2 regions of the Saccharomonospora xinjiangensis XJ-54 genome follow, and region 1 is predicted to be linked to the other one. Evidence: riboswitches for the same ligand, from Rfam matches in the RefSeq annotation. Region 1 holds a riboswitch; the other holds the start of a gene.
What was found. Region 1 has a riboswitch for thiamine pyrophosphate ahead of SACXIDRAFT_RS14795 (thiamine ABC transporter substrate-binding protein). Riboswitches for the same ligand answer to the same signal wherever they lie in the genome.
Positions count from the first base shown of each region.

Region 1 (10,938 bases):
CGTGCCGGTGACGCCCAGGCCCGCGAGCGCGGCGCCGACGGTCAGGATCTTCCAGTTGGGGGTCATTGCCATCGTCTTTTTCCCTTCCATGACTTCGACGTGATCCAGCATTCCGCGGCTGCATGAGAAGGGCCGGAGAATCGGATGAGGGGACTCTCATGGTGAGGTGAGCCAGTGCTCGGCCAGATCGATGCGTTGCCGGGTGCGCTCCCGCCAACCGGCTCGCTGTGTGCGGAAAGGGCCGGTGGCCAGGCCAAGCAATGTGGACGCCACTCGCGGGCACAGGTCGTCCATGCGGAAACGGTCTCGAACGTGCCACAGGATCTCGCTTCTCCATCGGCGAGCCTGTGGGGTTCCGGTGACCGACAGATGGGCCAGCAGGTTCGCCCAGTCGTCGAGTCGATGCCCAGGGCCCGCCGTGTCGATGTCGAGCAGACCTGTCACCTGGCCGCCGCTTGTCAGGAGTTGATGTTCGTAGAAGTCACCGTGCGTCGGCACGATGGGATGCTCACCGACATCGGCGTCGGCGATCGCGTCGGCGAGAGTGGTGACGCGATGGCCTTCCTCCGGAACTGTCATGGCAAGGACGGCCCCGTAGTGGTGGGCACTCCGCCGGTGATCGGATCGGCGCGGCAGGCCCGTGAGAGCCGCAGGAAGGCGGTCGAGTACGTCCTCCAACATGGCAGGGCCTGGCAGCGGATCGCGCAGGCGCAATGCGGTGCGAGCCGAGGAGCCGGGCAGAGCGGGCATGAGCGCGAGCCCGTCGTCGGTGGTGATCAGCAAGCGAGGCACAGGCAGGCACTGCACAAGCAGATCGTGGCGGTCGCGAAGCCCCGGCAGTTGCGACGGGGTGACGACCTTCGCGAACAGCCGCTGTTCCCCCGTCGTGATCTCCAGCACCGCCCGCCGCGTCGGCCGGTACGACAGCACCCGGACGATCGGCGGATGCTCCCCGGATACGTCGGCCGACGCGAGCAGGCTTCTCAGGCGGTGCGGGTCGAGAAGCCGCGGCAGTGCGGGAAGCGCGGGGTCGTTCGGCCACCGCCACAGGCCCACCGCGATCTGCCTGGCGTCGATATCACCCTCCACCACGGCCGCACCTCGGGGCAGCAGAGAGCCTGTCGCCGCCACAAGTGTCTCCCGCACGACGGTCGCGTCAGGCATGCCCAACTCGACGGCGTATCGGACGAGCGCGGCACCGGAAGGCTGCACGGTCACCGACATGGGCCGCACCGACCGGACCTCGGCAGCCGGGAAAGGGGAGGCACCGAGCACGGCGGCGACGAGCTCCCTCGCGGACGAGCCGAGCAAAAGGTGCAGGTCAGAGGTTCGAGAAGGAGTGGGCACGCGGTCATTCGCCCCAGAGTGCACCAGGCGCGTTGGCCGACGATGAGTTCCGGATGAGAACCCTCTCACCTCGAGGCGATCACCCGAGCGCCCCCAAAGCGATGATCAACAACAGCGTGATCGCGGTGGCGAGCGCCCAGATCCCGGCGCGCTGGTTCGGGGTCAGCGCGGGTGCGTTCCGATGCATGACGGTCCCTTCGACGTACCTCGGCACCCCGATCACCGCGTTGATCACCCGAATCGTTACGGCTTGGCGAAGATCGACTGGCCGACCTGCTTCCCTGTGGCCGCCGAGAGGAGTTTGAAGATCACTTCGTCCTCGGTCAGCTTGTACTTCTCGGCCAATTGGGCGAGCGTCTTGTCGGTGTTCTCGATCATCGGGAGAAGATCGACCCGCCACTGACCCGACTCCCTCGCGAAGGTGCGCGGGGGCAGTTGAGGGCCGTCCTGGCGTGACGGCGACACGGACGCGACCGCGGTGTCGCCCTTGACGGTGATCTCCCCGAGCGAGAAGTCCTCGACGGCCGACTTGTCCACGAGGCCGCCCTTCGCGGCGAAAGTCAGCAGAGCCTTGCCGTCCATGCCCTCAGCCTTCCCTGCCCCCAACTTGTGCCGCAGCATGGCGACGTTCATGCGGTCGGTCATGCCCCGTGCCCCGATCTCCTCGGGACCTCCGGTCGCGGTCAACCCGGCGAGCTCACCGTAGTAGTCGAGCGTTCCCGCGGTGACCAGCGAGGTCACCGACTCGCCGTCCTGCTCGCGCAGTGCGGTGCGATATCGCTCGAACGTGTCACGGATGGCCTGCTCGTCAGCCGCCCTGGACTGCGAGCTACCCGCAGGCGCCGCCTCCCCACTCGGCGTGCCCGAGGAGCCGGAACAACCCGCCAACCCCAGTACGACCGCCACCAACGGCGCCACCACGGTCACCACGCCACGCTGCGAAAACATCGTGCTCCCTCGGTGTGAAAGGCCCACGGTGGGACCTTCCACACCGCGGCTTGCGCCCCAGAGGGTAATCACAACATCACAGCGGGTCATCTTGACGACGTCGGGCCGTGTAGAACAACACGGCGGCGCCAGCCGCGACCATCAGCGCGAAGGCCGTTCCTCCGACGACGAGAGCCTGGACGACCTCGTCGCGCGGAGCGGTCGGCGCGCTCTCGGGAGGTCGCTCCGTATCCGCAGGCTCGGCGATCGCGGGCTGGATCGCCCCCACCAGCAAGACCGCCAACAGAGCCAGCGCCGACGCGAACGGCGCACGCCGGACGATGCGGATCATCGCGCACTCCCCTCGGGTTTCAAGGTGATCGGTTCTCACCAATCCCAACGTTGGGCATCCGCCCGAGAGTTGCCCGAAAAGGCCGGAATCATACGCTCGGGAACACTCTTTCGACCTCCCGTGCAAGAGCGATGTCCTTGTCGGTGACTCCGCCGTGGGAATGGGTGCTCAAGCGGAGAATGACCGTGCGCCAACGGATGTCGATGTCCGGATGATGGTTTGCCGCCTCGGCCAGCTCGGCGACCCGGTTCACCACCTCGATCGCTTCCGGAAAACTCGCCAGCTCGGTCTCGCGCTCGATCGCGTCGCCGACGCGCCGCCACGCGGGCAGCTCGCGCAGGGCCTCGTCGATGCCTTGGTCACTGAGTAGCTCCGTCATGCGCTCATCGTGGTACGGGGACGGGTACGCTGCACGCTGCCACGGGAGTCCGGCGCGCCGGGCTGAGAGGTGGGCACGCGGCCCACGACCGTCCGCACCTGATTCGGATCATGCCGACGCAGGAAGGTGTACGGCAGCTTCCTGCGCGGTCACGGCGAGGAGGCTGAATGGGCCAGAGGTCGGGCCAGTGGTCAACGTCGTTGCGCGCGGCGATCGCGTTGTTCTCGGCCGGGGCGCTGACGGCCGGATGCACGGTCATCGGTGCTGAGGACGAGCCCGAGGAAGGGCCGGTGACGGTCACCCTCGTCACCCACCAGTCGTGGGCCGTCCCGCAAGAGGTGGTCGATGCCTTCGAACAGCGGGCGAACATCCGCGTCGAGATCCGCAAGGAAGGCGATGCGGGGGAGCTGACCAACAAGCTCGTGCTCACCAAGGACAACCCCATCGCCGACGTCGCGTACGGAGTCGATTCGACGTTCGCTTCCCGCGCGCTCACGGAGGGTGTGTTCCAGCCGTACACCTCACCCGAGGCGGACCGGGGCCCGCAGCGTTACGCCCTCGACCCGCAGCAGCGGCTGTCGGCCATCGATGTCGGCGATGTCTGCGTCAACATCGACACGGAGTGGTTCGCCGCCAACGACGTGCCCGAGCCGACGAGTCTCGACGCTCTGACCGAGCCGGAGTACAAGGACCTTGTCGTGGTGCCGAGCCCGGCCACGTCGTCGCCAGGGTTGGCCTTCCTGTTCGCGACCGTGTCGAAATACGGTGAGGACGGCTGGAAGGAGTACTGGGGCGACCTTGCCGACAACGGAGTGAAGGTCGTCAGCGGATGGACCGAGGCATACACCCAGGATTTCTCGGGGTCCTCGGGTGAGGGCGACCGGCCGATCGTGCTGTCGTACGCGTCCTCTCCCGCCGCCGAGATCCGGCCGGACGGCACCACCAGCACCAAGGCACTGCTCGACACCTGCTATCGGCAAGTGGAGTACGCGGGCGTGCTCGAAGGCACGAAACACCCCGACGAGGCGGGAAAGGTGATCGACTTCCTGCTCTCGCACGAGTTCCAGTCCACCGTCGCCGCGAACATGTACGTGTATCCGACCAGGGAGGGCGTCGCGCTCCCCGAGGGGTGGGCGCAGGCTGCGCCGTTGCCGCGTGAGCCCATCTCGCTGCCCGGTGAACAAGTGGAGGCCAACCGGGAGCAGTGGATCGGGGAATGGCGCTCACTGCTGGAGGGCTGAGCCCGCGGTCCGGCGTGCGGCGGGCGTCGGCGATCGGCGCGCTGGCCGCCCTGCCGGTCGCGTTCCTCGGGCTGTTCTTCGCCTGGCCCGTCGTCGCGATCATCCGCCTCGGTTTCACCGAAGGCGGAGTTGCCGAGGCGCTCGCCGACCCTTCGACGTGGCGACTCGCCGGTTTCACGGTCGCGCAGGCACTGGGCGCCACCGTGGTCGCCTTGATCGCCGGGTTCCCGCTGGCTTTCGTCCTCGCGAGAGTGCGGCTCCCCGGGATCACCGTGGTGCGCACGCTCGTGCTGGTGCCCTTCGTCCTGCCCGCTGTCGTGGTCGGGCTGGCGTTCCGCGCGCTGTGGCCGGACGGCGGCGTGCTCAGCATCATGGTCGCCAACGCCTTCTTCAACGTCGCCGTCGTGGCTCGCACCGTCGGTGGCCTCTGGGCTCACCTCGACCGGCGGGTCGAGGACGCGGCCCGATCACTCGGAGCATCCCGGTTCAGGGCGTTCCGCACCGTGACGTTGCCCGCGCTCCTCCCTGCGGTGTCGGCGTCGGCGGCCGTGGTGTTCCTGTTCTGCGCCACGAGCTTCGGTGTGGTGCTGATGTTGGGAGGCAATCGCTACCGCACCTTGGAGACCGAGATCTACCTCCGCACGGTGGATCTGCTCGATCTCCCCGGCGCGGCGGCGCTTTCACTGGTGCAACTCCTGGCCGTTGTCGCCTCGCTCGGCGTCGGCGCGGTGGCCCGCCGCCGCAACGAACACGCGGCGCAGCTTCGTTCGGCGCGGCACTCGGCTCGCAGACCGGAGGGCGGCGAGTGGGCTGTGGTGGCAGTCTCGGCGCTGGTGCTCGGTCTGTTGCTGACCCCGATCGTCGCGTTGCTTCTTCGCTCAGTGTCGGGACGGCAGGGCTGGACCCTCGACGGATACCGGGCACTGTCCGGAGCGGGGCAGGACGGCGCGTTGAACGTCACAGGATGGGATGCCGCGCTCAACTCGCTCCGCACGGCATCCGATGCCACGATGCTCGCCCTCGTGGTGGGGATAATCGCGGCGGTCACCGTCGTCGTACTGCGCCGCTCACCGAGCAGGGGCGCCAGGACCGCGGGTGAGATCACCGACGCGGCCCTGATGCTGCCCCTCGGGGTGTCGGCGGTGACCGTCGGGTTCGGCTATCTGGTGACGCTCGGTGATCTGCCGTGGGATTTGCGGACCTCGCCGCTCCTGATCCCCTTCGCGCAGGCTCTGGTGATCATTCCTATGGTCGTTCGGCTCATCCTGCCGGTGCTGCGTTCGGTGGACGAACGCCTGCGTCAGGCAGCGGCGACGCTGGGCGCGAGCCCTGTGCGCGTGTGGCGGGAAGTGGATTTCCCGCTGGTGGCGCGGTCGTTGATCGCGGCAGCGGCGTTCGGGTACGTCGTGGCGCTCGGGGAGTTCGGCGCCACCAGTTTCCTGGCTCGCCCTGACAAGCCCACGCTGCCGGTCGCTGTCGCGGACCTCATCAACCGGCCGGGCGAGCTGAACCATTTGATGGCGTACGCGGGCTGCGTGCTGCTGATGGTGGTCACGGTGATCGTGGCGGCAGTGATCGAGAGCGTGCGTGCTCCGCATGCGCGGCTGGGAGAATTCTGATGTTGACCGTCTCCGGTGTGTCCGTCCGTTACGGCGACGTGGTCGCGGTTCGTGATGCCGAACTCGAGATCGCCGATGGTGAGGTTCTCGCGTTGCTCGGGCCATCGGGGTCGGGCAAATCGACTCTGCTGCGTACGATCGCGGGTCTGGAACCTGCCGCGGGCGGCCGGGTGTGCTGGGATGGTGACGATCTCGCCGGGGTGCCTGTCCACCGCCGCAACTTCGGGCTGGTTTTCCAGGACGGTCAGCTTTTCCCGCATCGGGATGTGGCAGGCAATATCGCATTCGGTCTGCGCATGCGTGGCATGGATCGTGTGGCCAGGCAGGAGCGGGTGCGCACACTGCTCGATCTGGTCGGCCTCAGTGGATACGAGCGCCGCAAGATCACGGAACTCTCCGGAGGGGAGGCACAGCGGGTCGCACTGGCTCGGGCACTCGCTCCGCAGCCCCGGTTGCTGTTGCTCGACGAACCGCTGTCCGGACTCGACGCGGAGTTGCGCGAACAGCTCGCGATCGAGGTGACCGAACTGCTGCGACGCACCAAAACCACAACGCTTCTCGTCACGCACGACCAGGAAGAGGCGTTCACACTGGCCGACCGGATCGCGGTGCTCGACAACGGCGTGATCCGGCAGGTGGGCGATGTGCTCGACGTGTGGCGCAGGCCGGTGGACGAACGGATCGCCCGGTTTCTCGGCGTGACCACGTTCCTGCACGGACGGGCCGACCACGGTCGGTTGCGGTGCGTGTTGGGTGAGGTTTCACTCCCCTGGTGTGGCACCGGCGATGTGCTGATCGGGCTGCGGCCCAATGCTGTGCGGGCAGAGGAACTCGACCGGGCCTCCGAAGCCGCGCCACCGTCCGGTTCGCTGCGGGGCGAAGTGCTCGCTCGGGTACACCGCCGTGATCACGTTCGGCTCGTGGTGAAACCTGACGGCGATCTCTCCGAGGTGGCCGCGGTCGCGGCGATGACCAGCAGGGCGGTAGCCGGTGATCGGGTTGTCCTCACCCTGGACGCGGACGGCATTGCCACGGTGGGGCTGTGACGAGGAGACGCTCAGAGGGCCGTCACCTCGTCACAGCCGGAGTACCGCGAGCTTGCGACACAACGCTCGTATAGCCGTGCCCCTCAGCTGTCCTTGGTGAGCATTCGGGCTGTCGCGAGTGACAGCGCGATCACGATGTAGCAGCCCGCGCGGACGATGCCTTCGCCGAGCGCATCCAGTGGGATCGGGTCTCGCAGGACGTCCACCACGGATTCCCACGACGTGTTGAGCAGGAACGGATGGAGCCACGACAGCGCTTCGAGCGCGCTGAGTATGGAGAAGAGCAGCACCCCGCCGACGACCGACACCAGTACAACGATGGGATGCTCGGTGACGGTGGAGACTGCCAGCGCCACGGCTCCCACCGCCCATAGCTGCACCGCAACCCATGCCGAGGCGAGTAACACTCGCCAGACGGCACCCGGCAAGGACTCCGTCGTGCCCGAGAAGGTGAACAAGGCATCGGTGCCATTGAAAACCAGCCCGGTGACGATGCCGCTCACCGCCATGAGCACGGCCGCCGTGGACGTGAGCATCGCGACGCCGACGGCCTTGACCAACAACACCCGCCCTCGTCCGACAGGTGCCAGCAGCAAGCCACGCAGAGTTCCACTCGCCTGCTCACCCGCTATGGCGTCGGCACCCGACATCGCCGCCACGAGTGGCAACATCAAAGTGAGCGACACGACCAACGCGGCGACCGGCAACACCAGCGCGTTGCCGGCTGCCGTGGTCAGCAGCGCGACGTTCCGGCCCTCACCGTCAGGTCCACCTGTCGGCTTCTCGATGACCGCCAGTGCGATTCCCATGATCACCGGGATCGCCGCGAGGATGCCGAGAAGGACGAGATTCCGGGGCCTGCGGTAGATCAGGGAGAGTTCTGAGCGGAGCAGTCTGCCCACCGGCACGCGATCGCGTGCAACGGGTTCGGCAGTCCACAGTGGCCCCTCGACGTTCGTGGTGGACGCATCGGGCTGTGGTCGGTCGAATTCGGTCACGGTCGCTCCTCCGGATCTGCTCCCTGGGTCAGCCGGGCGAACAGGTCCTCGAGGCCGGTTCTGTCCTTGTGGACCTCGTAGACGGCAACGTCGGCGCGCACGAGTGTCGCGACCACCTCGGGCGGGGTCGTGGTCGTCACATCCACGCGCACCCCGCCTGGCGCGGGCCGAGCGACGATCCGGGCCTGCCGCAGAGCTTTCAGCGCCTTCTCGGAGTCGGGTGTGGACACGATGACGGCAGGGGTACCCGAGTCGAGCAGCTCGGCGAGTTCTCCTTGCGCGACCACGGTGCCGTGATTGAGCACGGCAACATGGGTGCACGTGGCCTCGACCTCGGCGAGCAGGTGAGACGACACCAGCACGGTGACGCCTGCGGCGTGCAGCTCGGCGATCAACGCTCGTACGTCGCGAGTTCCTGCCGGATCGAGGCCGTTCGTGGGTTCGTCGAGCACGACGAGCTTGCGGGGTGCCAGTAGCGCACCAGCCAGTCCCAGTCGCTGCTTCATACCGAGCGAGTAGCCGCGATAGCGCCGACCGGCCGCACCAGACAGACCGACCCGTTCCAGAGCTGTCTCGACGGCACGGGGAATGTCCTGCCTGGCCAGGCGTGGCTCGGCAGCGGCAAGACGCAGCAGGTTGTCGCGTCCTGAGAGGAACGAATGGAACCCGGGACCCTCCACGAGTGCTCCGACGTCCGGAAGTGCTTTCCCGGCATGCTCTGGGACGGCGTGGCCCAGCACGGTCGCGATACCTTCCGTCGGCCTGCTGAGCCCCAGCAGCATGCGGATCGTTGTGGTTTTTCCGGAACCGTTGGGGCCCAGCATTCCCAGCACCGCACCCTCGGGGATGTCGAGATCGACGTGCTCGACCGCCACCGTCCGCCCGTAGACCTTGCGAAGGCCCCGGGCGGACGCGGCGATCGCCCCTGTCGGAGGAGGGGACGCTTCCGGCCCGTCGTCGAAAGCGCCCACCCTGCCATCGAGCGTTGTCACCTACCGCTCCTGGAAAGCGCATCGCTCAGGACCTTCTCGGGCACAGCGCCCACAGCGATCCTTCCGTCGTCGGTGAGGAGGGCGGTGACAGCCCGGGTTTTGACGAGGTAGCCCTCGCCGTATTCGCCGTTCACCCTCGTGCCGATACGGGAAAGCAAGTCGTGTGTCCTGGCGTCGGCCAGCTCGCTTCTGGTGTCGGCGGTCACCCGCGCCACCATGACACTGTCCCACCCTTCACCGACGACGTGAGCGTCGTCGAAAGGCTTCTCCCCGCGATTGCGCGCTCGCGGTTCGATGTCGGCCACTTCTGCGCCCGCAGGTGGAGTGAAGCTGAACAGGTCAGGGGCCTGCCCGCCGAAATCGATCTCGGTGAAGCCCAGGGAGACCACGGGTTCCGCAGTGCCGTGGGTGAACACCGATACTCGTAGCGGCAGCCGGTTCTCGGCGTCCACGGCGATGCGAGCCTCCCGGAGCAGCGTCTTCTCGGTGGGCTTCGGGGTGAGCACGAGTTCGTAAGCGGCACGCCCCGCGACTGTTGCCGTGCCGTCCACGGACACCGTGCTGGCCTTGCCCGCGAACTCGACCAGCCGTTTGGCCATGGTGGCGGGGTCGGAGGGGACAGCTCCGTGTGGGCTTTCCATGTCCGCATGGTCAGGCAGACTCAGGCGGGTGGCGATGTTTTCCTCGGAGTCGTAGCTCCAGACCTGCGTGCCGTCGCTGACGACCGTGTACTCACCTCCGTGGAGTTCGAGCGCGAGCCGGGCGCGACCTTCGCCGTCGAAATACACCCGTCCCGACTCGGCTGTGACGGCTGACATCCCGTCGATCTTCGGCAGACCGAGCTCGTTGTCCACGGTGATCGACCCGGACAGGGCAGGGGCGTCGGACCGAAGCACCGACTCGACCAGAGCCAGCGGTTCCACGGCGGGGAGTTCGGGTGCCTCTCCCGCACCGGCCGGCACGGCCAGTACCCCGAGCCCGGCAGCTCCCAGTGCCGTGCCTGACACGGCGATGACAGCTGCTCTTCTTCTCGGATTGACGGGTTTCACGTCGTCTCCTCACATCCGGATCCAGTGTGCCCTCAGCGGCAACTCCCACACTCGCCCATCTCCGCTGAGATCGCGCTGAGAGCCGCAGCGACGCTGAGACAACACTGAGAACCCGTGCCGGAAACCACGCCGAACCGGCATCCTGTGCATGTGAGACCTCGGGTTTTGGTTGTCGATGACGAAGCTGGGATGCGCAAGGCCCTGCAACGCGGACTGACGGCCGAAGGGATGGACGTCGTCCTGGCAGCAGAAGGGCCGACGGCGTTGCGGCTGGCGCGGACCCGGTCGTTCGACGTGCTTCTGCTGGACATCATGCTTCCTGGACTGTCCGGCTACCGAGTGCTCCAACAGCTTCGCGCGGAGGGAGTCGGCACACCGGTGCTGCTCGTTTCCGCCAAGGACGGCGAGATCGACCAGGCGGACGGCCTCGACCTGGGAGCCGACGGCTACGTGGTGAAACCGTTCTCCTTCGTCGTACTGGTCGCTCAGATCAAGGCTGTGCTGCGCAGGGCGTCGAAAGGGCACCGCGGTCCTCTGCGGATCGGAGCGCTCACCATCGACAGAGCGAAGCGCGAGGTGCGCTGGCACGACCAGCCGGTGCCGCTGTCGCCGAGGGAGTTCGCCCTTCTGGACACTCTCGCGGGACGCGTGGGCACGGTGGTGCCGAAGGAGGACCTTCTGAGGGAGGTCTGGGGCGACGAGCAGGCTGCCACGCGCAACGTGGTCGAGGTCTATGTCGGGTACGTGCGGCGCAAGCTCGAGGCCGCGGGAGCGAACGCGTTCGTCAGGACGGTGCGCGGGCACGGCTACGTCGTGTCGGAGCCGGAAGCCGAACCCGTGGTCCCCGTGCGGACGTGAACAGGGCTTCTCACCGGTGGTGGGGTCGCCGTGGCCTCCGGTTCCGGATCACGTTGATCGTCACGGCCGTGGCTCTGGTGCCGCTGTTCGGGCTCGCGCTCCTCGCGGGCCGGACGCTCGGTCCGCTACT
Region 1 is NZ_JH636049.1:3,259,080-3,270,017, forward strand. It holds gene SACXIDRAFT_RS14770 (hypothetical protein) at 1-72, opposite strand, end outside; gene SACXIDRAFT_RS14775 (phosphotransferase) at 157-1,347, opposite strand; gene SACXIDRAFT_RS14780 (hypothetical protein) at 1,591-2,295, opposite strand; gene SACXIDRAFT_RS14785 (hypothetical protein) at 2,372-2,626, opposite strand; gene SACXIDRAFT_RS14790 (4a-hydroxytetrahydrobiopterin dehydratase) at 2,715-3,005, opposite strand; TPP riboswitch at 3,037-3,147, shown strand; gene SACXIDRAFT_RS14795 (thiamine ABC transporter substrate-binding protein) at 3,173-4,246, shown strand; gene SACXIDRAFT_RS14800 (ABC transporter permease) at 4,222-5,865, shown strand; gene SACXIDRAFT_RS14805 (ABC transporter ATP-binding protein) at 5,865-6,911, shown strand; gene SACXIDRAFT_RS14810 (ABC transporter permease) at 6,995-7,909, opposite strand; gene SACXIDRAFT_RS14815 (ABC transporter ATP-binding protein) at 7,906-8,901, opposite strand; gene SACXIDRAFT_RS14820 (LolA family protein) at 8,898-9,950, opposite strand; gene SACXIDRAFT_RS14825 (response regulator transcription factor) at 10,101-10,808, shown strand; gene SACXIDRAFT_RS14830 (sensor histidine kinase) at 10,805-10,938, shown strand, end outside.

Region 2 (10,938 bases), 390 kb from region 1:
GCACCTCGGCGGCGCGAAGGGCGATGCGGCGGTGGCCTTCGGGCGTGAAGTGCAGCCGGTCGTCGCTCCATGCCCGAAGGTCGTGCAGGACGTGCATGGCCCAGAGATCCACGACCTTCGCTCCGTGCCGGTCGGCGATGGCCCACAGGTGAGCGTTGTAGATGCCGACCTTGCTGCGCAGGATGCTCATCACCGAGAGCCCCTTGGTGTCGGGACCGGTGAAGATAAGCACCTCGATGCCTGCCTCACGCAGCTTCACGATGCCCTTCTCGAACTCGGCAGCCACCTCGTCAACGTCGGCGCCGGGCACGATGATGTCGTTGCCCCCCGCGCACACGGTGACGAGGTCGGGCTTGATGTCGAGCGCGATGGGCAGCTGCTCATCCATGATCTCCGCGAGCATCTTGCCCCGGATGGCGAAGTTCGCGTACCTGAAGTCGTCGCGTCCCCCGGCGAGGATCTCGGCCAGCCGGTCGGCCCAGCCACGGAACGAGCCGTCCGGAAGCGTGTCGTTGAGGCCCTCGGTGAAGCTGTCCCCGATCGCGACGTAACTGTCGAAGTGGGTCACCAACCGTCTCCTCCCAGTAAAAGCCCCGTGAAAATCCCGCAATCGACCCGACAGGATGCACCCCCGAGACCCACCTACGCTACCGTCGGTTGGTTCGCAAGCCCCAGTCTCGACAATTTTCCCCTCCTGGTCCTGCTGTTTTCGGTGTATGTGGTGAACGTCTCGGTATGGTGATGCCCCGGTCGAAGCCCGGAGGCGAGGTTTGCGGCACGCTGGAGAACGTGAGCGACGGGTCCGGAGGCGACGGCAGGCGCGAGTCGCTCGCCAGCCTGCTCGGCGGGCGCAAGGGTGCGCTGGACGCGAGTTTTCCACCGGTGGCGTTCGGGATCGGCTGGCTTGCCGGTGGTTCGTCCATCGGCTGGGGGGCCGCCGTCGCGATCGCGGTGAGCGTCGTGATCGGCGCGGTCCGCCTCGCCCGAGGCGGCAGGGCGGGGGCTGTGCTGGTGAGCCTCGCCGCCGTGGTCGTCGCCGCGCTGATCGCCCTGTACACGGGCCGGGCGGTGGACTTCTTCCTCCCGCAACTGCTGGCCAACGTCGCGAGCGCGCTCGTATGGGCCATCAGCATCGTGGTGCGCTGGCCGATGCTCGGCGTTGTGGTCGGTTTCGTGCTGGGCCAGAAGACGCGGTGGCGTTCTGACCCCGCGCTCGTGCGCGCCTACGCCCGCGCCAGTTGGCTGTGGGTGGGCCAGTACTCGGTGCGCGTTGCCGTGTTCGGCGCGCTCTGGGCCGCAGGCGATGTGGTGGCGCTCAGCGTCGCGCGGGTGGTGTTGTCGTGGCCGCTGGTGCTGGCCACCCTCGTGGCCAGCGGGTGGGTGCTATACCGCTGCTTGCCCGACGACCATCCGGGACTACGGCACCCCGCGTCGTCGCTCGAAGCCGTCGAGCGGAGCTGACGGCACCTGTCGGCACCCCTCGGCACACCATGTCGGCAACCGTGAGTGTCGGCGTCTGTGCCGGCAACCGGCTGAGCACGGCTCACAGGCGCTTCGGCACCTCACCGGGTCAGGAAGCGGCCCCCGGCGAGGGGGAGGTCCGGGGGCCTTGTTCCACCGTACCCGTTTCCGGGCGAGGCAGGCCGGGCCCGAAGGCGTCCAGCGCCGCGAGCCAGGCAGCCCCGAGCACGCCGTTGTCGCTGCTGAGCACGGGGGCGTCGGTCGCGGTTGTCAGCGCGGCACGCACGGCGTCGCCCACCGGGCTGCTCCGGCCCACCACGCTGCCGACGAGCACAACCGGAGTGGTCTCACCCTCGTCGCGCGCCGCGAGGACGGTCTCGGTGAGCAGCTCCGCCGCACGCTCCACGATCGACTGCGCGGCGGCGTCGCCCTCGGCGTGTGCGGCGCTCACCAGCGGCGCGAAGCGGGCGAGGTCGATGGGTGACCCCGCGTTGGCCGCGGTGATCAGCCGGAAGGCCGCGTCGGGTGCGTGCGCCTCGATACCCGCCTTGTGGAGCACGGCATCGGCGAGCCGCGACGGCGGGTGGTTGCCGCCGAGCACGTCGAGCGCCGTCCGCACGGCCTGCCTGCCGAGCCAGAAGCCCGATCCCTCGTCGCCGAGCAGCCAGCCGTAGCCGCCGACGGTGGCGACGAGGTCCCGTTGCCTGATGCGGCCTGCCACCGAACCCGTGCCCGCGACGAGCACCGTGCCGTCCGGTTCGGGCGTCGCCGACACGAAGGCCGCCACCGCGTCGGACACGAGTCGTGGCCGTCCGGCACGGACGAGACCGAGGCCGTTCCACGCGCGCTCGAACACGGCGGCGATCGTGGGGTCCGTGAGTTTGCTGCGCCCTGCCATGCCGATCACCCACGCGCACACGTCGGCGGGGTCCGCTCCGGTCTCGCCGAGGGCGCGGGCCACCGCCTCCGCCATCGCCAGCGCCGCCGACTCGGGGGGATGTGAGTTCGGGTTCCCTCCACCTGCCGAGCCGCTGCCCCTGACGTGCCCGCTGTCGTCGATCACCATGGCGCGCGTGGACGTACCACCCGCGTCAACCCCGACGGCGAGCCTCATCGCGTCCTCGTCACCTTGCGAAGCCCGCGCGGGGAGTCCGGGTCGTAGCCACGGGCGAGCGCGAGCCCCAGCGCGAGGCGCTGGAGTGGCAGCACCTCCAGGATCGGTGCGACCTCCTCGGCGGTTTCGGCGATGGGGACGGTCAGCGCGGCCGAGGGCACGGAACGCGCCGCCGAGCCGACGCACAGCACGTCCGCGCCGCGCTGCGACACCGTGTCGAGCACGTCGAGCAACGCGGCGCCGCCCTTGCCCGCACTCGTGACGCCGAGTACGGCGGTCTCGGTGTCAACGGCGGCGACAGGGCCGTGCAGGAGGTCCGCACCGCTGTAGGCGCGGGTGGAGAGGTAGCTCGTCTCCGCGAGTTTCAGCGAACCCTCCAGCGCGGTGGCGAACGAGTAGCCGCGGGCGGTGGTGAGGATACGGTCGGCGAACCGGTACCGCTCGACAGCCCTCGCGACGTCGTCCTCGGTGTCGGCGAGGGTGCGCTCTGCCAGCTCGCCGATGTCGGCGACGTGTTCGCCCTTTCCGCCCCGGATCGCGTCAACCAGCAGGTAGAGGGCGAGCAGTGTGGCCGAGTAGGTCTTGGTGGCCGCGACGGCGTTCTCCGTGCCAGCGCGGACGTCAACCGACAACTCGGCGGCCTCGGTCAGCGGTGACGACGGGGTGTTGGTGACGGCGACGGTCAGCGCCCCGCGCGCCCTCGCGGTCTGCGTGACCTCGAGCAGATCGTAGGAGCCGCCGCTCTGACTCACCGAGATCAGCAGGACGTCGGAGAGGTCCTGCTCCGCGTGGTACAGCGTGGTGGTGGAGGGCGAGACCAGCCCCGCGGGCAGGCCGAGCAGGACCTCGACGAGGTACTTCGCGTAGATGGCGGCGTGGTCGCTCGACCCTCTCGCGGCCAGGAGGGCGAACCGAGGGGGGCGTTCGGCGATCCGGGAGGCGACCGAGGCGATGTCGGAACGTGCCTGGACCAACCCGGCGAGCACGGCGGGTTGCTGCGCCACCTCGGCGGCCATGTGCCTGCCAGATGCGGTGTCGTTCAACGTCGTCACCCTGCTTTCACCCGAGCCGGTCACCCAGGTCGCGGCCTGACCGGTCTAGACCAATACTGACCACGTTCAACGTACTATCCGCAGGGTACGTTCCAGGGTGAGGGGGTAGGTGTCTTAGTGAGGGAGTCGGCAATGGTGGAGACGCTTTCCGGCACGCGAACACAGCGGGAGCCGAAGTACTGGGCGCTCAAACAACACCTGCTCGACCTGCTGGAATCCCTGCCTGCCGGATCGGCCATCCCGACGGAGCGGGCACTGGCGACGGAGTTCACCGTCTCCAGGACCACGGTCAGGCAGGCGCTCGCCGATCTGACGGCCGAGGGCCGGTTGCACCGGGTGCAGGGCAAGGGCACGTTCGCCGCGGAACCCAAGCTGGCCCAACGGCTGGAGTTGTCCTCCTACACCGAGGACATCCGCGCGCAGGGCAGGGAACCGTCGTCGCAGGTGCTCGACATCGACGAGGTCCCCGCCGAGGGTGAGCTGCCGAGACTGCTCGGTGTCCGCACCGGCGCCAAGGTGCTGAGGTTGCACAGACTGCGGCTCGCCGACGGCGAACCGATGGCGCTGGAGACCACGCACCTGCCGTCGGCGCGGTTCCGTGGCCTCCGCAAGCACGTCGCGTCGGGCGGCTCGTTGTACGAGGCGTTGCGCGACCGCTACGGCGTGGAACTCGACCGGGCGGAGGAGACCATCGAGACGTCGCTCGCAGGCCCGCAGGAGGCGGAGTTGCTCGGCGCCGACGTCGGCATGCCGGTGCTGCTGCTGGCACGGCAGACGTTCGCCTCGGACGGCAAGCCGGTGGAGTACGTGCGCTCGATCTACCGGGGCGACCGCTACAAGTTCGTCACGACGCTGACCCGTCCGTGACCGTTCCTTCGCGCTGGGTCAGTGGCCTCGGTCCACAATGGATGGTCTTGTCTCGCAGGGAAAGCCTGATGTGACGTAATCGTGCTCACGTCGGGCAACGCCGGGAGCAACTCGGGCGATGGTCACGTTAGAGGGGTTGTCCGGGGAGTGCGAGCGGATCGAGAGGCATGATCGACGACAGGACGAAGGCAGACGACACCGATTCGCGCGAGCCTGGCAAGCCGGGATTGTCACCGGCGCAGGTTGCCGCGGCCGCGCTCGCGGCCGTGACGGCGGCGTTTCTGTGTTCCACCCTCGGGGTTTACGGCACCGTGGTCGGGGCTGGACTGCTCAGTGTCGTGACGACGGTCGGCAGCGAACTGTTCATGAGGTCCCTGGAGCGGACCCGCGCGGCCGCACAGCTTGTGGCGGGGCGGCGCAGGCGCAGGGAGCGGCAGGCCGATCTCGACAAGACCCTGTACCTACCCGCGCCGAGCCGGGAGCAGCTGGACGAGTACGCGGCCATGCACCAGGCCAGGGAGCGGACCAGGGTGCTGGCCTCCTCTGGCGAGGCCGAGAACGCCCGTGAACGCCGCCAGTGGTGGCGCCGCAGGGGACCGGTACTCGCGGCGACGAGTGCGCTGGCGTTCGTCATCGGGATGCTCGTCGTCACCGGCTACGAAGGTGTCACCGGCAAAGCGTTGTCAGGGGACGGTTCGACCACGGTGAGCAGCATCGTTCGCGGCGGAGCAGCCGACGGCGAGCACCGGTCGCCGCAGAACGGCCTGTGGCAGCCGGACGACGGCGGCACCACCTCGACGTCGGTACCGCCCGACGAACGGGAGAGCCAGGGCGAGCAGGGCGGTGAGAACGGCGGGAACGACGAGGACGGCCAGGACGGCAGCGGCACCGGGACCGTTCCGCCAGGGGAGACCGAGCCGGTGGAGCCGACCCAGCCGACGGAGCAGCCGGACGAGAGCACTCCGGTTGACGAGGGACCCGGTGGGTCCGTCGAGCCGTCGCGGGAGCCGTCCAGCGATCCCGCGGGAGGTGAGCAGCCGGGCTCCCAGGAGTGAGGCGGCTGGCGAGAGGACGGCGAGAGGACGGCGAGAGGACGGCGAGAGGACGGCGAGAGGACGGCGAGAGGACTCAGCCCGCGCGGGTGAGACCGTGCCGTAGCTCCCGCGCCGCCTCGGCGGGATCGCCGGCCTCCGTGATGGCGCGGACCACGACGGCTCTTTCGGCTCCCGCCGCCAGCACGTCGTCGAGGCGGGCCAGGTCGATGCCGCCGATGGCGAACCACGGTCGCGTGGTCTCGATGCCGGAGGACACGGCGCGGACGAGGTCGAGTCCCGGCGCGGCCCTTCCCGGCTTGGTGGGGGTCGGCCAGCACGGGCCGACGCAGAAGTAGTCAACGCCTTCCTCTGTGGCAGCCGCGGCGGCCTGCTCCCACGAGTGGGTCGAGCGGCCGATCACCACGTCGTCACCGACGATCCGCCTCGCGACGGCGACCGGAAGGTCGTCCTGGCCGAGGTGCAGGACGTCGGCATCCACGGCCACCGCGACATCGGCGCGGTCGTTGACCGCGAGCAGGGCGCCGTGCCTGGCGCATGCCTCGGCGAGTATCTCAAGCGCCGCGATCTCCTGCGCCGCTTCGAGCGGCTTTCCGCCGGTCTTGTCCCTCAACTGCACGATGTCCACGCCGCCGGCGAGTGCCGCGTCGGCGAACTCGGCGAGGTCGCCCTGACGCGCGCGGGCGTCGGTGCAGAGGTAGAGCCGCGCGTCGTCGAGACGCTTCCTGATGCGATCACCGTCGAGGCCGGGCATGCCGCCACCGTAGTACGGCCGCACGGCACGCGCGGGGTAGGCTGGCAGTCGTCCGCACGGGAGCCCGCGAAGGGCTGAGAGGGAGCAAGCGCTCCGACCGTGGAACCTGATCCGGGTCATGCCGGCGCAGGGAGCGTGATCTTCGATGAGTACAGACGTCGCGGTCGTCGGTGCCGGTGTCATCGGCCTCGCCGTGGCGTGGCGGGCGGTCTCCGCAGGTCACCGCGTCACCGTGTTCGATCCCCTTCCCGCGCGCGGTGGTGCGTCCTGGGTGGCAGGCGGGATGCTCGCGCCCGTCGCCGAGGCGTGGCCGGGCGAGGAGGCCGCGCTCGCGCTCGGTGAGGAGTCGTTACGCCGCTGGCCCGCGTTCGCGCGTGAGTTGCGGGCGCAGGGCTTCGACTGCGGGCTTTCGGCGCAGGGCACGATCGTCGCCGCGTTCGACCGCGCCGATGCCGACCAGCTCGGCGTCCTCGCCGGGTATCTCGACGGCATCGGCAGGAGCGCCACCCTCGTCACGGGTAGGGAACTCCGCCGCACGGAACCCGGCCTCGGCTCTGTGCGGTCGGGGCTGCTCGTGCCGGGCGACGTCTTCGTCGATAACCGCCGCCTTCTGGAGTCGCTGCTGCTCGCCGCGCGAGCGCGTGGTGCGGAGTTCGTTGCCGAGGCCGTGGTGGAACTCGCAGCCGACCGCGTCGCGACGGCGTCGTCCGGAGCGCGGCGGTTCGACGCCGTGGTGCTCTGCGCGGGCGCTCACAGCGGCACGCTTCATCCCGAACTCGCCTCGGCGGTGCGGCCGGTGAAGGGGGAGATCCTGAGGCTGCGTTCGCGCAGGGGCACACTCCCCCCGCCACGGCACACGATCAGGGCCGTGGTCGAGTCCCGCCCCGTGTACCTGGTGCCGAGGGACGACGGGTCGCTGGTGCTCGGCGCGACGCAGTACGAGGCGGGCTTCGACACCGGTGTGCGAGCGCGGGGTGTGCGGGAACTGCTCGAAGGGGCTGAGCGGGTTTTCCCGAGCATCACCGAGTACGAGCTGATCGAGACCACGGCAGGGCTTCGGGCAGGCAGCGACGACAACGTGCCCTACCTCGGCCTGCTGAGCGACGGTGTGTACGCGGCGACGGGGCATCACCGCAACGGCCTCCTGCTGGCGCCGATCACCTCGGACGCGGTGCTGGCGTGGCTGTCGGGCACCCCGGCGCCGCCCGGCACGGAAAAGGCACGACCGGACAGGAACGCGAGTGAGGAGCGCGCTGATGCGGGTGTTTGTCAACGGTGAGAGCAGACAGCTTCCCGACGGCAGCACGGTCGCCGACGTGCTGGCCATCGCCGTCGGGGACGCCAAGGGAGTCGCCGTCGCGGTGGACGGCGAGGTGATCCGCCGAGGGGCATGGGGCGAGGTCGAGGTCGTCGAAGGGGCGGCGGTGGAGATCCTCACCGCCGTGCAGGGAGGGTGACATGAGCGCGGGTACCGAACCTGAGGTGGGCCAGGACGCTCTCGCCGAGGGCCGTACGAGCCACGACCACACCAACGACGCAGGCGACCACCTTGTCATCGACGACCACAAGCTGACCTCACGCTTGATCATCGGAACGGGTGGGGCGAGCAACCTGAGCGTGCTCGAACGTGCGCTCGTCGCGTCGGGGACGGAACTGACGACGGTCGCGTTGCGGCGGGCCGACGCCGAGGGTGGCTCCGGGGTGCTCGACCTGTTGCGGCGCCTCGGAATCGAACTGCTGCCCAACACGGCGGGCTGCCGTAACGCCGCCGAGGCCGTGCTCACCGCACAGTTGGCGCGTGAGGCATTCGGCACCGACCTCGTGAAGCTGGAGGTCCACGCCGACGACCGCACCCTGTTGCCCGATCCGATCGAGACACTGGAGGCCGCCGAACGCCTTGTGGCCGACGGATTCTCCGTGCTGGCCTACACCAACGACGATCCCGTGCTGGCTCTGCGCCTCGAAGAGGCCGGGTGTGCCGCTGTGATGCCGTTGGGTTCGCCCATCGGCACCGGCCTCGGTATCCGCAACCCGCACAACATCGAGTTGATCGTGGCGAGGGCGGGCGTTCCGATCATCCTCGACGCCGGTGTCGGCACCGCGTCCGACGCGGCGCTCGCGATGGAACTGGGCTGCGACGGCGTGTTGCTCTCGACAGCCGTCACGAGGGCGCAGGACCCGGAGCGCATGGCGCGCGCCATGCGCGCGGCCGTGATCGCGGGCAGGCTGGCGCGGCAGGCAGGCCGGATTCCGAAGCGGTTCTGGGCACACGCTTCGAGTCCGCCACGCTGAAGGGTCGCTCTCCTGAGCCGGTTTTTCCGACCGTAAGGTGTGCGCAAAGCCCGCCGAGGTGCGAACCGAAGGAGCCCGATGTGACCGAGTCGCCCGAGTCGTCGTCCGACGTACCCGGAAGGCTGTTTCTGATCATCGGACGGCTCTCCCGGTCGCTGCGGCAGGCGAGCGCGCCGGGGCCGGGGCACGGCGCGATCTCGGCCATGGCCACGCTCGGGTCGTGCGGGCGGATGCGCCTCGGGGATCTCGCGGCACGGGAGGGCGTCGCCGCGGCCACGATGTCGCGGATCGTGGCCGCGCTCGTCGAGAGCGGGTACGTGCACCGCGAGCCCGATCCGATCGACCGCAGGGCATGGCTCGTGGCGCTCACGGCCGAAGGTGAACGCCTGCTGTCCGATGTGCGCTCCACCCGCATTCACGAGTTGAGCGCCCGCATCGACCGGCTCTCCCCTGAACACCGCCAGGCACTGGAGGCGGCCGTTCCCGCACTGGAAGCGCTGCTGGGCGAGGAGGAGCGGCCGAGGGTGTGACTGACGGCCGGGTTTCAGGCGCCCGGTTCGTCCGCGACCCTCCAGAACGCCGAGACCGGGCCGATCTTCGCCCCCATCGGGTAGGAGTGCCGGACGGCGTTGGCCACGTACCACTTCCCGAACCTGGCGGCCTCCTGCATGCTCATCCCGCGAGCGAGACCCGCGGTCAGTGCCGAAGCCATCGCGTCGCCCGCGCCGTGGGTGTGCGGTGTCGAGTGGCGAGGCCCCGGCAGTTCCGTGAACACGGTGCCGTCGAAGAGCAGGTCAACACACTCCGGGTCGTCGGTGAGGTGACCGGACTTCACGAGCACGAACCGGGGGCCGAGAGCGTGCAGAGCCACAGCGGCGTCGGGCATCTGCTCCCTGCGCGTCACCTCGATGCCGGTGAGCAGGCGCACCTCGTCGAGGTTCGGGGTCACCACGGTCGCCATCGGCAGCAGCCGCTCACGCAGTGCCGAAAGCCCCGCGTCGTCGAACAGCGGATGCCCGTGCATGGACGCGGCGACGGGATCGACGACGAAGGGAGTCGCCCCGTTGCCACCGATACCCGCGCGTTCGCACGCTTCCGCGACGGCCTCGATGATCTCGGCGGAGGCGAGCATCCCGGTCTTGGCCGCATCGACGCCCATGTCTTCCGCGACGGCCTCGATCTGGCCCGCGACGATCCGCGCCGGGATGTCGGAGCGGTCGTGAACGCCGAGGGTGTTCTGCACCGTCACGGCCGTCACAGCGACGAGCCCGTGCACGCCGCAGGTGAGGAACGTGCGCAGATCGGCTTCGAGCCCCGCGGCCCCTCCGGAATCGGAACCGGCGATGGTCAGGGCGGACGGCGGTCGCTTGTCGCTCATCCCTCCAGTGTCACCGACGGCTCCGGCGGAGTGTGAGCAGGTCGGCCGTTCGCGGACGCTATCCCCGACACAGTTCGTGGAGGCCTGCGTCGCCGTCGAGGCACGGCGGATATCCCATCTCGGCGAGTGCGGCTCTCGCCGTGCCGGAGCGCAGGTACTCGACGAAGCTCGCCAGCGTGGAGCCCTCCTCGTGCTCGCCGCGGGTGTAGAGGTACTCGATGGTCCAGAACGGGTAGCCGTGCCGCGCCGTGTCGATGGAAGGGAAGTGCTCACCCAGCTGCACGATCGTCAGCGCGTCGCCTTCCGTCCGTGCCGCGACGGCCGAGGGCAGGTCCACGTAGCCGATCGCGCCCCGCGTCGTCGAGACCTCCGCGAGCACGTCGGTTTCGGAGCCGCGTTCACAGCGGATCACGTTCGCTGTCGGGGAGCGGTCGGCCCGCTCGCACGAGTCGGAGGTCAACTCGCCTTCGGTGCCACGGAGCACGGTGGACTCGAACGTCAACCGGGAACCGGATTCCTGGCCTCGCCCGATGATGCGGATGGGCAACGACGGGCCACGCCGCAGTTGGTTCCAGTCGGTGTACTTCCCGGAGTAGATGCCTCGTAACTCGTCCGGAGTCAGGGAGTCGATGCCGGCGCCGTCACCCACCACCACCGCGTACACGATCACGGCAAGCGGCTGCGCGACAAGGCCGTCGTCGGCGATGCGCGGTTCCCCGTCGGACAGGGCGGCGAGCCCTCCCGTTTCGCCGGAATCGGCACCGGCCAGCCTGCGAACCCCGCCGATGCTGCCCGTCTTCTCCGGTGTGATCACGTCACCGCATACCTGTTCGTACGGCTCGACGAGTTCGGCGAGCACCGGCATGAAAGCGCTCGATCCCACAACGGTCAGCGATCCCGTGCCACAGGCGACTCCTTCGGAGACCCGCTGGGGCCGGGAGAAAGCCACGAGCATCGTGGTGAGCAGC
Region 2 is NZ_JH636049.1:2,870,767-2,881,704, forward strand. It holds gene SACXIDRAFT_RS12845 (SGNH/GDSL hydrolase family protein) at 1-568, opposite strand, end outside; gene SACXIDRAFT_RS12850 (DUF3159 domain-containing protein) at 790-1,461, shown strand; gene SACXIDRAFT_RS12855 (N-acetylglucosamine kinase) at 1,571-2,575, opposite strand; gene SACXIDRAFT_RS12860 (SIS domain-containing protein) at 2,572-3,591, opposite strand; gene SACXIDRAFT_RS12865 (GntR family transcriptional regulator) at 3,760-4,494, shown strand; gene SACXIDRAFT_RS12870 (hypothetical protein) at 4,662-5,549, shown strand; gene thiE (thiamine phosphate synthase) at 5,623-6,300, opposite strand; TPP riboswitch at 6,347-6,450, shown strand; gene thiO (glycine oxidase ThiO) at 6,446-7,579, shown strand; gene thiS (sulfur carrier protein ThiS) at 7,557-7,757, shown strand; gene SACXIDRAFT_RS12890 (thiazole synthase) at 7,759-8,592, shown strand; gene SACXIDRAFT_RS12895 (MarR family winged helix-turn-helix transcriptional regulator) at 8,673-9,122, shown strand; gene thiD (bifunctional hydroxymethylpyrimidine kinase/phosphomethylpyrimidine kinase) at 9,137-9,970, opposite strand; gene SACXIDRAFT_RS12905 (PstS family phosphate ABC transporter substrate-binding protein) at 10,029-10,938, opposite strand, start outside.
Region 2: another riboswitch for thiamine pyrophosphate. It lies ahead of thiO (glycine oxidase ThiO); the one in region 1 lies ahead of SACXIDRAFT_RS14795 (thiamine ABC transporter substrate-binding protein).